Phyllobacterium zundukense: one gene and its partner. Each later gene encodes a partner of the first gene's protein in a complex. Links are inferred from orthologs where the notes say so. Each region holds a gene or a part of one and is shown in the gene's direction. Other genes may lie near its edges.

What was found.
Region 2: the proteins of secA (region 1) and secY are in contact, whole or in part, in a crystal structure (PDB 3DIN), measured with the Thermotoga maritima proteins. The link is inferred for Phyllobacterium zundukense from one-to-one orthologs. Residues at the interface, in WP_004082002.1 of Thermotoga maritima: Glu261, Ala262, Arg263, Lys300, Ala301, Arg302, Thr303, Ile304, Ile305, Leu323, Tyr324, Asp325, Pro326, Val329, Ser330, Tyr333, Ile336, Lys340, Phe345, Val349, Glu363, Phe364, Tyr374, Ser375, Gly376, Gly377, Glu393, Ile395, Thr482, Ser483; in WP_004081795.1 of Thermotoga maritima: Glu108, Gly109, Glu110, Glu111, Ala236, Glu237, Arg238, Arg239, Ile240, Thr241, Ile242, Gln243, Tyr244, Ala245, Arg246, Arg247, Val248, Thr249, Gly250, Arg251, Arg252, Val253, Tyr254, Gly256, Ala257, Ser258, Thr259, Tyr260, Leu261, Pro262.

What each region holds. Positions count from the first base shown.
Region 1 is NZ_CP017940.1:485,795-492,698, reverse strand. Bases 3,186-6,499 are described here. They hold secA (preprotein translocase subunit SecA), read left to right. Parts: upstream 3,186-3,572; coding sequence 3,573-6,299; downstream 6,300-6,499. Other genes in these bases: BLM14_RS02445 (lipopolysaccharide biosynthesis protein), read left to right, coding at 6,435-6,499; BLM14_RS02455 (peptidylprolyl isomerase), read right to left, coding at 3,186-3,215. In the rest of the region: BLM14_RS02470 ((deoxy)nucleoside triphosphate pyrophosphohydrolase), read right to left, coding at 1-204; BLM14_RS02465 (GNAT family N-acetyltransferase), read right to left, coding at 201-953; bifunctional glutamate N-acetyltransferase/amino-acid acetyltransferase ArgJ, read right to left, coding at 975-2,216; more of BLM14_RS02455, read right to left, coding at 2,298-3,185; more of BLM14_RS02445, read left to right, coding at 6,500-6,904. UniProt on the Escherichia coli protein: Required for protein export, interacts with the SecYEG preprotein conducting channel.
Region 2 is NZ_CP017940.1:1,917,056-1,923,617, reverse strand. Bases 2,765-5,736 are described here. They hold secY (preprotein translocase subunit SecY), read left to right. Parts: upstream 2,765-3,566; coding sequence 3,567-4,907; downstream 4,908-5,736. Other genes in these bases: BLM14_RS09570 (adenylate kinase), read left to right, coding at 4,904-5,554; rplO (50S ribosomal protein L15), read left to right, coding at 2,961-3,437; rpmD (50S ribosomal protein L30), read left to right, coding at 2,765-2,943. Also shown: rplE (50S ribosomal protein L5), read left to right, coding at 1-319; rpsN (30S ribosomal protein S14), read left to right, coding at 345-650; rpsH (30S ribosomal protein S8), read left to right, coding at 663-1,061; rplF (50S ribosomal protein L6), read left to right, coding at 1,101-1,634; rplR (50S ribosomal protein L18), read left to right, coding at 1,647-2,009; rpsE (30S ribosomal protein S5), read left to right, coding at 2,111-2,674; more of rpmD, read left to right, coding at 2,743-2,764; rpsM (30S ribosomal protein S13), read left to right, coding at 5,765-6,133; rpsK (30S ribosomal protein S11), read left to right, coding at 6,265-6,562. UniProt on the Escherichia coli protein: The central subunit of the protein translocation channel SecYEG. Consists of two halves formed by TMs 1-5 and 6-10.

The sequences.
Region 1 (6,904 bases):
GACCGTAATGCCGAGTTCCTCGTGCAATTCGCGGATCAGGCTTTCTTCCGGCGTTTCGCCCGGATCGACCTTGCCGCCCGGGAATTCCCACAGGCCGGCAAGCGACTTGCCTTCCGGACGTTGCGTCAGCAGCACCCTGCCGTCGGCATCAACCAGCGCGCAGGCCGTGACCAGTAGAATCGGATGCGACACGTTTTTACTCATTTCTCCGGCGCCTGCCTGTAGGCGTACCGGTAGGCTTCGTGGAAGCCCATTTGCTCATACAGCGCAATGGCACCCGTATTGGCTACTTCCACCTGCAGCCAGGCCTTTTTGGCACCGTGTTGCATGGCCCACTTCAACGCTGATTGAATGATCGTGCGACCGAGCCCGACGCGGCGCCGGTTTGCTGCCGTTCCGATGTTGAACAATCCGGCCAATGCACCATCATGCACGCAGATCGCCGTCGAAACCGGCACAGCACCCTCTTCGATGACAAACAGGCCCTTCGATGGCCGAATGGCATTGATGACCTCGAACAGGCCCGGTTTCAGAGCGGAATTCTCACCCTGAACCTGCAATGAAGCGTCGATGAACCGGCCGATATCCTTCAGCGGGATCTGGTCGATCGCATCGGAGAGATCGACATTTGCCAGATCGACGGTCATGACCATTGATTCATCGAAGCGTGCCCAACCCAGATCGTCGAGATACTGGTCAAGTTCCTTGGGTGCGAGCGGCGACAGGCGGAAAACGGGGGGCCTGCCATAGGCGCGAAACCGCTGCGCAGCCCGTGTCACTCGCTGCTGCATATTGTCGATGTCGCCGGGATCGAGCGGATTGACGGAGTTCAGGCGCTTGGACGGATGGCTCGCCGTCATGCGGATGGCCCAGCTTCCGTCATAATGGACGGAGGAAGCAGGCCAGGCCCGGAATCCAACCGCCTCAATCTGCCTGATCTGCGCCAATTGCATGCATTATCCTCAGAAAGTGTCTCAGCTACGGTAATCGCCGTTGATCGCCACATATTCCTTGGTCAGGTCGCAGGTCCAGACAGTCGCCTTGCCTTTGCCCAGACCGATATCGACACGGATACTGATATCCTGGTTCTTCATATAGGCGGATGTCGCTTCTTCCGAATAGTCGGGATCGCGCTCGCCTTCGCGGGCAACGCGAATATCGCCGAACCAGATCGCAAGGCGGTCCCGGTCTGCCGGTTCGCCGGCCTTGCCAACGGCCATGACGATACGGCCCCAATTGGCGTCCTCGCCAGCCGCAGCCGTCTTGACCAGCGGCGAATTGGCAATCGATAGCGCAATACGCTTGGCCGAGCGCGCCGAGGTCGCGCCGGTCACCGTGATTTCCAGCATCTTGCGCGCGCCCTCGCCGTCACGCACGACCTGCAGGGCCAGATTCTTCAACACACGGTCGAGCGCCTTGCTGAAACCCTTCAGCCGCTTGTCCTTGACCTTTGTTACGCGTTCCGCGCCGCGCTCGGCAGCAGAACCCGTGGCAAAGAGCAGCAAGGTGTCGGATGTCGATGTATCGCTGTCGACGGTCACGGAATTGAAGCTCTTGCCCACTGACTTCGATAGCAGCTCTTGCAGAACATCCGATTCGATCGGCGCGTCGGTCGCAACAAAGGACAGCATCGTCGCCATGTCCGGCGCGATCATGCCGGCGCCCTTGGCAATGCCGTTGATTGTCACCGGAACCCCGCCGAGCAGAACCGTTTCCGTTGCAACCTTCGGAAACGTATCGGTCGTCATGATGGCGCTGGCCGCATCCTGCCAGCGCTCGGCGGCGGCATTCTTCGTCATGTCACCGAGAAGATGGCTAAACTTTCCAGCATCAAGCGGCTCGCCAATCACCCCGGTCGAGGCGAGGAAGACTTCGCCAGGCTTGCACCCGACGGCCTTTGATGCAGCCGCGGCGGTCAGCTTGGTCGATTCCCGTCCTTTTTTTCCCGTAAATGCATTGGCATTGCCGGAATTGACGACCACGGCGCGCGCTTTGCCGCCAACCAGGCTGTCACGGCAAAAATCCACGGCTGCCGACGGGCATTTTGACCGGGTAAATACTCCCGCAACCGCAGCAGGCTTGTCAAAAACAATCATCAGAACATCGGTCCGGCCCTTGTACTTGATGCCGGCTTCAGCGGTAGCGATCCTTGCTCCGCGAATTTCCGGCATGGCGGGATAATGTTTCGGAGCCAGCGGAGAGACAGATGTAGACATTGATTACCTCGAAGAGCGGCTTTGACAAGGTTGGGACATGGACTGGAAGAAAGGGCCCAGCAAAGCCGGGCCCCTGATCTATTACTGCTGTCCTTCGGTCGCGGCCTTGATCGCCTTTTCCATTTCCGGATCGGTGTATACAATCTTCAGGTCCGCCCGTTCCTTCTTGACCACCTCCATGTAGCGCTCACGGATGAGGATGGATTTGACCTGGTCCTTGACCGTGTCGAATGCGGGCGGCTGCTGCACGCGCTTGTCTTCCAGCTTGATCACGTGGAAGCCGAACTGTGTCTGGACCGGCTCTTTGGTGTATTTGCCGATTTCAAGCGAATTGGCCGCCTTTTCGAATTCCGGCACCATCTGGCCGGGCCCGAAATAACCGAGATCGCCACCCTGCGCGGCCGAACCGTCAGTCGATTTTTCCTTGGCAACCTCCTCGAAGGAAGCGCCGCCATCAAGCTGCTTGATGATCGCTTCGGCTTCTTCCTTGGTCTTCACCAGAATGTGACGAGCGCGCACTTCATTCTGCGGCGGCATTGCTGCCATTTCCTTGTCGTATCGGGCACGCACGTCGGCATCGGTGATCTTGTCGACAACCTGCTGCCTGAAAAAGTCATTATGCAGGGCGCGATCCTTCAGGAATTCCATACGGGCCTTGAACTCGGGCGTCTGATCAAGCTTCTCAGCTTCGGCCTTGGCTGCCAGCGACTTGATGTCGATGATTGCAGCCAGAGCGGCCAAACGCCGCTGGTCGTCCGGCAGGCGCGCGAATTGGGGATCGAGATCTGCGGAAATCTGATCGACCTCCTTCGCGGTGATCTTGGTTCCATTGATTGTTGCGAGCACCTTGTTCGGATCGGTCTTGGCAGCATCTGCCTGGGTAGCATCGGCTTTGGGCGCTTCCGTCTTGCCGGCATCCTGGGCCATAGCCACGGAGGAAACACCGGTCAAAAATACAGCAGCAGTCATGAATGAAAGGGTTTTACGCAATTGGTTCATAGGTCAATTTCTCCTTGGGAGGACCGGTACGGGCTATGATTACGGCAGAATTTTGCCACGACGAAGCGATTAACAGCTTGCTGCTTCAACATTGACATCATTCGAGCCTCCTCTTATCTGTCCATCGGCTTTGCGTCCAGATAGCTTGGCAACAGATACGACTACTGCGCCGTGCGTCCTTTTGGACCCACAATGGCCGCAGCAGCACTTTTGAATGGTGCATGATCCCGCTTCCGGTTTTGGGGTTATGCGCTACATTTGGCTTGATGTCCCTACTCTATCAGGCATTTCAATGCCGGGTGTCGGGCGTCTCAAATGCCGGGTCCACCTGGCAGAACGAATTAGAGAGGACCAGGGATGGTCAGTTTCGGCGGCCTCGCCCGCAAGATTTTCGGCTCTTCAAATGAGCGCCGTGTCAGGAGCTTCAAACCCCGCGTTGAGGAGATCAATGCGCTTGAAGCGGAAATTTCGTCACTTACCGATGAGCAGCTGAAAGCGAAGACCGCGGAATTCCGCGCCAGCCTCGCTAATGGGACGAAGCTCGACGATCTGCTCGTTCCGGCTTTTGCTGTGGTGCGCGAAGCGGCCAAGCGTGTCCTCGGCATGCGTCCCTTCGACGTACAGCTGATCGGCGGCATGGTCCTGCACAATGGCGGCATTTCGGAAATGCGTACCGGTGAAGGCAAGACGCTTGTCGCGACCCTGCCCGTCTACCTCAATGCGCTCGAAGGCAAGGGCGTGCATGTCGTCACCGTGAACGACTACCTCGCCACCCGCGATGCGCACTGGATGGGCCAGATCTATAATTTCTTGGGCCTTACCTATGGCATCATCGTGCACGGTCTCGACGACGAAGAGCGCGCCGCCGCCTACAATTCCGACATCACCTATGCCACCAACAACGAGCTCGGCTTCGATTATCTGCGCGATAATATGAAGTATGAACGCGCGCAAATGGTGCAGCGGCCGCATAATTACGCGATCGTCGACGAAGTGGATTCGATTCTGGTCGACGAGGCCCGTACACCACTGATCATTTCCGGTCCGCTCGATGATCGCTCGGACTTCTACAACCTCATCGATACGTTCATCCTGCCCTTGAAGCCGGAAGATTACGAAATCGACGAAAAGCAGAAGACCGCGATCTTCACCGAGGAAGGCACCGAGAAGCTCGAGAACCTCCTGAAAGAGGCTGGGCATCTCAAGGGCGAAGGCCTTTACGATATCGAGAACGTTGCTGTCGTGCACCACGTCAACAACGCGCTGCGTGCTCACAAGCTCTTCCAGAAGGACAAGGACTACATCGTCCGCAATGACGAGATCGTCATCATCGATGAGTTCACGGGCCGCATGATGCCGGGCCGCCGCTTCTCCGAAGGCCTGCATCAGGCGCTTGAAGCCAAGGAACATGTGACGATCCAGCCGGAAAACCAGACGCTGGCCTCGATCACCTTCCAGAACTACTTCCGCATGTACAAGAAGCTGGCCGGCATGACCGGCACGGCTTCGACCGAAGCGGAAGAATTCGGCAATATTTACGGCCTCGAAGTCACGGAAATTCCGACCAACAATCCTGTCATGCGTACCGATGAGGATGACGAGGTCTACCGGACCGTCGAGGAAAAATACAAGGCCATTGTTCGCGATATCCGCGAGGCAACCGCCAAGGGTCAGCCTATTCTCGTCGGCACCACGTCGATCGAAAAGTCCGAACAGCTCGCCGAACGTCTGCGCAAGGAAGGCTTCAAGGACTTCCAGGTGCTTAACGCGCGCTACCACGAGCAGGAAGCCTACATCGTTGCCCAGGCCGGTGTTCCGGGCGCAATCACCATCGCCACGAACATGGCCGGCCGCGGTACCGATATTCAGCTCGGCGGCAATGTGGAAATGCGTATCGCGCGCGAACTCGACGACATGCCGCATGGTGAAGAGCGCAAGGCCAAGGAAGCCTCCATTCGCGAGGACATTGCCCGCTTGAAGGAGAAGGCGCTTGCCGCCGGCGGTCTCTACGTTCTTGCTACGGAACGCCATGAAAGCCGCCGCATCGATAACCAGCTGCGTGGCCGTTCGGGCCGTCAGGGTGACCCAGGCCGGTCGAAATTCTTCCTGTCGCTCCAGGACGACCTGATGCGCATTTTCGGATCCGAGCGCATGGACGGCATGCTGCAGAAGCTGGGTCTCAAGGAAGACGAGGCCATCGTCCATCCCTGGATCAACAAGGCGCTGGAGAAGGCACAGAAGAAGGTTGAGGCTCGAAACTTCGATATCCGCAAGAACCTTCTGAAGTATGACGACGTCATGAACGATCAGCGCAAGGTGATCTTCGAACAGCGCATCGAGCTGATGGACGGCACGGATCTCAGCGAAACCACCAAGGAAATGCGCGAAGATGTGGTCGACGACCTGATCTCGCGGCATACACCTCAAGGCGCTTATGCCGAGCAGTGGAATATCAAGCAGCTCGACGAGGATGTGCGTAACATTCTCAACCTCGATCTTCCGATCACCGAATGGGCGCTCGAAGACGGCATAACCCCGGATGATATCAGGGAACGCCTGATGGAGACCGTAGAGAAAGCGGCCGCTGATCGTGCCGAGCGCTTCGGTCCGGAGATCATGGCCTATGTCGAGAAGTCGGTCATTCTTCAGACCCTGGATGCGCTGTGGCGCGAACATCTGGTCAATCTGGACCATTTGCGTTCCGTCGTCGGTTTCCGTGGCTACGCTCAGCGCGATCCGCTGAACGAGTACAAGACCGAAGGTTTCGAGCTCTTCCAGACGATGCTGGTCAACCTGCGCCAGAACGTGACGACACAGCTGATGCGTGTCGAGATCGTACGTGAGGCCGCAAGTGCTCCGGAACCGGCCTTGCCGGTGATGGAAGGCCATCATATCGATGGCTTTACCGGCGAAGACGATTTCGGCGAAGGCAGCGTTCTTGCGGTGCAGGAGGATCTGCGCGTCGTTGACCCGGCAGACCGCGATCCCAACAATCCGCAGACCTGGGGCAAGATTGGCCGCAACGAAGCCTGCCCCTGCGGCTCCGGCAAGAAATACAAGCATTGCCACGGTGCCTTCGTCTGATAATAAAACAAAAAAGGCCGCGTCCCAGACGCGGCCTTTTGCATTGTTTCCAAAGCAGAACCCGTTGACTTTTCGAACCGTTTCTAAAGGTTTACGGATTATAGGGTCTGGTATTGGAAACGAGTGGAGCTGCCCTTGCGAATTTCTGCGGTAAGAACTGCAGACCGGTTTTTGCCGGAAAGACTGTCACGGCAGCTTAATCCATGGCTCCTGCGCCTGGATCAGATGCTTGACGGGTCAACGGAACATGCCGTCGCGCAGCGGGTCTCACTGATCGCATTTCTCGTGCGCATCATCAGCGCCGCGATTGCCCTTGTCTCCCAGGTCATCTTTGCACGCTGGATGGGGCAGTTCGAATACGGCATCTTTGTCCTCGTATGGGTAACGGTCGTTATTCTTGGCAATCTCTCCTGTCTCGGCTTCCAGACGACTGTCATCCGGTTTGTGCCGGAATATCTTGAACGTCAGCAACTCGATCACTTGCGCGGCATCCTGTTTACCAGCAAGGCCTTCGCACTGGGTCTGACGACCTGCATCGCCCTGATCGGTGCCGGCGGTGTCTACTTTTTCAGGGAAGCGATCGAATCCTATTACGTCGTACCTTT
Region 2 (6,562 bases), 1.4 Mb from region 1 along the record:
CGCTACCTTCAAGGTTCGTGAGAATATGCCGATCGGTACGAAGGTCACCCTTCGTAAAGAGCGCATGTATGAATTCATCGACCGTCTGATCACGATTGCGCTTCCGCGCGTTCGAGATTTCCGCGGCTTGAATCCAAAAAGCTTTGACGGTCGTGGCAATTTTGCCATGGGCATCAAGGAACACATTGTGTTCCCGGAAATCAACTACGACAAGGTTGATCAGATCTGGGGCATGGACATCATCGTTTGTACGACTGCAAAGACGGATGATGAAGCACGCGCTCTCCTGCGCGCCTTCAACTTCCCCTTCCGCCAGTAACGGCAAGCGTAGCGAGGTATATGAAATGGCTAAGACGAGCGCAGTCGAAAAGAACAAGCGCCGTGGTCTTCTGGTAAAACGTTTCGCTGCAAAGCGTGCGCGCCTGAAGGCTATCGTGATGAACCAGTCGCTGCCGTTGGACGAGCGCTTCCGCGCCACCATCCAGCTGGCAGAACTGCCACGGAATTCCACCAAGGTTCGTATTCGCAACCGTTGCGAAGTTTCGGGCCGTCCGCGCGGTTATTACCGCAAGATCAAAATGTCGCGTATCGCATTGCGCCAGCTGGGTTCGCTCGGCCAGGTGCCCGGCGTCGTGAAGTCGAGCTGGTAAGGGAGAAGACGGATGTCTATGACAGATCCTCTCGGCGATATGCTGACACGTATCCGTAACGCAACAATGCGCAAGAAGGGCAAGGTTTCGACGCCTGCCTCCAAGCTGCGTGCCCGCGTTCTGGATGTTCTTCAGGCTGAAGGCTATATCCGCGGATACAGCCAGGTTGATTTCGAAAACGGCAAGTCCGAGATCGAAATCGAACTGAAGTATTTTGAGAATGTACCGGTAATTCGCGAGATTACCCGTATTTCGAAGCCCGGCCGTCGCGTTTACGTCTCGGTCAAGTCGATCCCGCAGGTTGCTAACGGCCTTGGTATTTCGATCCTGTCGACGCCGAAGGGCGTAATGGCGGATCACGAGGCACGTGAACAGAATGTTGGTGGCGAATTGCTCTGCCGCATATTCTAATGCGCGGGCTGTAACAGGAAGAAACGGACAGGTTGAAAAATGTCTCGTATCGGTAAAAAACCCGTGGCAGTCCCGCAGGGCGTAACAGCCAGCGTAGACGGCCAGACCATCAAGGCCAAAGGCCCGAAGGGGGAACTCTCCTTTGTCGCCAATGACGACGTTGTGGTCAAGTTTGAAGACGGTGCCGTCAGCGTTAATCCGCGCGACGATTCCAAGATCGCTCGTTCGAAGTGGGGCATGAGCCGCACGATGGTCGTCAACATCTTCACAGGTGTTAAGGACGGTTTCGAAAAGCGTCTTGAAATCAGCGGCGTTGGCTATCGTGCGGCAATGCAGGGCAAGAACCTGCAGCTGTCGCTCGGCTTCAGCCATGAAGTGGTCTACCAGGTGCCGGAAGGCATCACGGTTGCTGTCCCGAAGCCGACGGAAATCGTCGTCACCGGCATCGACAAGCAGCAGGTTGGCCAGGTCGCGGCTGAAATTCGCGAATATCGTAGCCCAGAGCCTTACAAGGGCAAGGGTGTGAAATATGCGGGCGAGAAGATCGTTCGTAAAGAAGGTAAGAAGAAGTAAGGAATTCGTGTCATGGCATCGCCGAAAGAAATCATTCAGCGTCGCGCTTCGCGTGTTCGCCGCCAGCTCAAGGCGGTTGCCGGTGACCGTCCGCGGCTCAGCGTCCACCGTTCTTCAAAGAATATCTATGCGCAGGTCATCGACGATGCGCATGGTCATACGATTGCATCCGCATCCACTCTCGAAGTTGACCTCAAGGGCAAGCTGAAGACCGGTGCAGATTCGGAAGCAGCGGCACTCATCGGCAAGCTCGTTGCAGAGCGCGCCGTCAAGGCCGGCATCAAGGAAGTTGTCTTCGATCGTGGTGCTTATATTTACCACGGCCGTGTAAAGGCACTTGCTGAAGCTGCCCGCGAAGCTGGTCTCAGCTTCTAAGGCAAAACTTTCGGGATCCGGAACTGCAAGGGCTTGTCTCTTGCAAGCCGGATTTCGCAAACATCATTCGTGCTACCGGAAAAGAAAAAGGAATTAGGAGCATGGCACAGGAAAAGAGAAGCCGCGAGGATCGCGGTCGCAACGAAGAGCGCGATAGCGAATTCGTTGACAAGCTCGTGCATATCAACCGCGTCGCCAAGGTCGTCAAGGGCGGCCGGCGTTTTGGCTTTGCTGCTCTCGTCGTTGTCGGCGATCAGAAGGGCCGCGTAGGTTTCGGTCATGGCAAGGCGCGTGAAGTGCCGGAAGCTATCCGCAAGGCAACGGAATCCGCCAAGCGCGAAATGATTTTCGTACCGCTGCGTTCGGGCCGTACCCTTCATCACGATGTTGAAGGCCGTCATGGCGCCGGCAAGGTTCTGCTTCGCGCAGCCACAGCTGGTACAGGTATCATCGCTGGTGGTCCAATGCGCGCCGTATTCGAGACGCTTGGTGTGCAGGACGTTGTCGCAAAGTCACTCGGTTCGTCGAACCCGTATAACATGGTTCGCGCGACGTTTGATGCCCTGAAGCATCAGATGCATCCGAAGGACATCGCTGCTCAGCGCGGTATCAAGTATTCGACACTGCAGGCTCGCCGCCGCGATGTGGTCGGTTCGGAAGAATAGGCCATAGATGGCGCAGCAGGGCAGGGCCTTCGGGTTCCTGCTCACTGTAGAGACTAAAGGACAAAGTCATGGTTGAGAACAAGAAGGGTAAGACGGTTACGGTCGAACAGATCGGTAGCCCTATCCGCCGTCCGGCAGAACAGCGCGCAACGCTGATCGGCCTGGGCCTCAATAAGATGCATCGCCGTCGTACATTGGAAGATACGCCTTCCGTACGTGGCATGATTGCAAAGGTTCAACATCTCGTCCGCGTTGTGGACGAGGCTTGATACCGGAGATTAAGCAAATGAAACTCAATGATCTGAGTGAAAATCCAGGCGCGACCAAAGCACGCAAGCGCGTTGGCCGTGGTATTGGTTCGGGCTCCGGCAAGACTGCCGGTCGTGGTGTCAAGGGTCAGAAGTCGCGTTCGGGCGTTGCTATCAACGGTTTCGAAGGCGGACAGATGCCGCTTTACCGTCGCTTGCCTAAGCGCGGTTTCACCAACATCTTCTCGAAGAACTTCAACACCGTTTCGGTTGGCCGTATCCAGACTGCCATCGACGCCAAGAAGCTCGATGCCAAGGCACCGGTCACGATTGAAGCCCTCAAGGCTGCCGGCGTTATTCGCCGCCCCAAGGATGGCGTTCGTCTGCTTTCCGATGGCGAGATCACGACCGCAGTAACCTTCGAGGTTTCCGGTGCATCCAAGGCTGCGATCGAAAAGATCGAAAAGGCCGGCGGTACCGTCAAGCTTCCAGCTGCTCCTGCAGCTGCAGAATAAATATGCCTATTCAGGCGGCGATCTCCACGATCGCCGCTTGTACCTTTTATCAAGGGCACATATCTGGGTAGAGCCGCCGATTCCCGTTTCGGGTGGCGAGGCCCTGACGGGCACAGACCGGAGACTATAATGGCTTCAGCCGCAGAACAGCTCGCGTCAAATCTCAATTTCTCTGCTTTCTCGAAGGCCGAAGAGCTCAAAAAGCGCATTTGGTTTACGCTTGGCGCATTGCTGGTTTACCGGCTTGGTACTTATATCCCGCTGCCGGGTATCAATCTCGGTGCATTCGCCCAGGCCTTCAACAACCAGGCCCAAGGCATCCTCGGCATGTTCAACATGTTCGCAGGCGGTGCCGTTGAAAGAATGGCAATCTTTGCCCTCGGCATCATGCCATACATTTCGGCTTCGATTATCGTCCAGCTGATGACTTCCGTTGTTCCGGCTCTGGAGCAGCTGAAGAAGGATGGCGAGCAGGGCCGCAAGGTCATCAACCAGTATACGCGTTATGGCACCGTGCTTCTGGCAACGGTTCAGGCCTACGCGATTGCGGTTGGCCTGCAGGGCAGCCAGGGCATTGTTACGGATCCGGGTCCGTTCTTCCTGTTCTCGACGGTCATCACGCTCGTCGGTGGCACCATGTTCCTGATGTGGCTGGGCGAGCAGATCACGGCACGCGGTATCGGTAACGGTATCTCACTGATCATCTTCTCCGGTATCGTCGCAAACCTGCCACAGGCTATTTCCGGTACGCTGGAACTCGGCCGGACAGGTGCGCTGTCGACGGGTGTCATTCTGGCCGTCATCGTACTGACGATAGCCGTCATCGGCATCATCGTCTTCGTTGAACGTGCCCAGCGCCGCCTTCTGATCCAGTATCCGAAGCGCCAGGTTGGCAACCGCATGTTCCAGGGCGATACCTCGCATCTGCCGCTGAAGCTCAATACAGCGGGCGTTATCCCGCCGATCTTCGCTTCGTCGCTGCTGCTTCTGCCTGCCACGATCGCCGGCTTTGCCAATAGCCAGAATATGCCGGCATGGGCGACGACAATTCTGTCGTCACTTGGTCATGGCCAGCCTGCTTATATGGCACTTTATGCAGCGATGATCGTCTTCTTTGCCTTCTTCTACACGGCACTTGTCTTCAACCCGAAGGATACTGCCGATCAGTTGAAGAAGCATTCCGGCTTCATTCCCGGCATTCGCCCCGGCGAGCGTACGGCTGAATACATCGATTACGTCCTGACACGAGTCACGGTTCTTGGCGCCATCTATCTTGTTATCATCTGCATGCTGCCTGAATTCCTGATCTCGTGGGCTGGTGTTCCTTTCTATCTCGGCGGTACGTCGCTGTTGATTGTCGTGAGCGTGACGCTCGATACGGTTGCGCAGATCCAGGGTCACCTGATTGCGCATCAGTATGAAGGGCTGATCAAGAAGTCGAAGCTCCGTGGGGGGAAACGCAACAGATGAGATTAATACTTCTCGGACCACCGGGGGCAGGTAAGGGAACTCAGTCTCAGCGCTTGGTAGACAAATTGGGCATACCGCAACTCTCCACGGGAGACATGTTGCGCGAGGCGGTGAAAGCCGGGACAGATGTTGGCCTGCGGGCCAAGGCTGTCATGGATGCCGGCAACCTGGTTTCCGACGAAATCGTCAATGCGATCGTTTCCGAACGCATCGACCAGCCGGATGCGGCCAAGGGGTTCATCCTTGACGGTTATCCACGCACATTGGTTCAAGCCGATGCGGTCGAAGCGATGCTGGCGGACAAGGGTCTTGAACTCGATTGCGTGATCGAACTCGAAGTGGACGACAATGTCCTCGTCGAGCGGATCTCCGGCCGCTATTCCTGCGCGAAGTGCGGTACCGGCTACCACGACACCAACAAGAAGCCACATGTTGCAGGTGTCTGCGACAAGTGCGGTTCGACGGAATTCAAGCGCCGTCCGGACGACAATGCCGAAACGGTGCGCACGCGCCTGGAGGCTTACTACAAACAGACCTCGCCACTGATTGGCTACTACTACGCCAAGGGCAAACTCAAGAAGGTCGATGGCATGGCTGACATGGAAGATGTCACCGCATCGATCGAAAAAATTCTGTCGGAACTCTAAGTCTGACAAAAAACTATCGGGGGAGTTGACTTTTCGCAGCGATTCCTTCAAGTACGGCGCAAATTCGCTTGGATATAAAGCGGTCGGCGCCGATCCGGTAAAGCAGGTTCGGGGCTGATCGTTTGTGTTTGTCCCGGATATCATTTTTCATCCCGTCATCTGGCTGCCGCGTTGGCACTCCAGCTCTGCCGGTTAACAAGGAGAACAGACGTGGCTCGTATCGCTGGCGTCAACATCCCGACGAACAAGCGCGTTGTTATCGCGCTTCAGTACATTCACGGGATTGGTCAAAAGTTTGCTCAGGAAATCGTCGCGAAAGTCGGCATTCCTGCAGAGCGTCGCGTCAACCAGTTGACGGATGCGGAAGTCTTGCAGATTCGTGAAACGATCGATCGTGATTACCATGTTGAAGGTGATCTTCGTCGTGAAGTTTCCATGAACATCAAGCGTCTGATGGACCTGGGCTGCTATCGCGGTCTGCGTCATCGTCGCTCGCTGCCGGTTCGTGGTCAGCGCACGCATACCAATGCGCGTACCCGCAAGGGTCCTGCCAAGGCAATCGCCGGCAAGAAGAAGTAAGTTTGTTCCGGCGCGGTTCGCTGCGCCGGTTCTGCTTTTTGCAGAGTTAAGTGCTGGTTTCGCACTCTAACTGAAACCACGGTGGAGCCTCTGGAAATACGGAGGCGTCGAGATCAACTGAAAGGACTACCATGGCCAAGGAAGCCACGCGCGTTCGCCGTCGCGAGCGCAAGAATATTTCGTCGGGCGTTGCCCACGTCAATTCGACATTCAACAACACGATGATCACCATCACGGATGCACAGGGCAATGCGATTGCCTGGTCCTCCGCCGGTGCGCAGGGCTTCAAGGGTTCGCGTAAATCCACGCCTTTCGCTGCACAGATGGCTGCTGAAGACTGCGCCAAGAAGGCACAGGAACATGGCATGCGTTCGCTCGAAGTTGAAGTTTGCGGACCTGGCTCCGGCCGTGAATCGGCTCTGCGCGCAC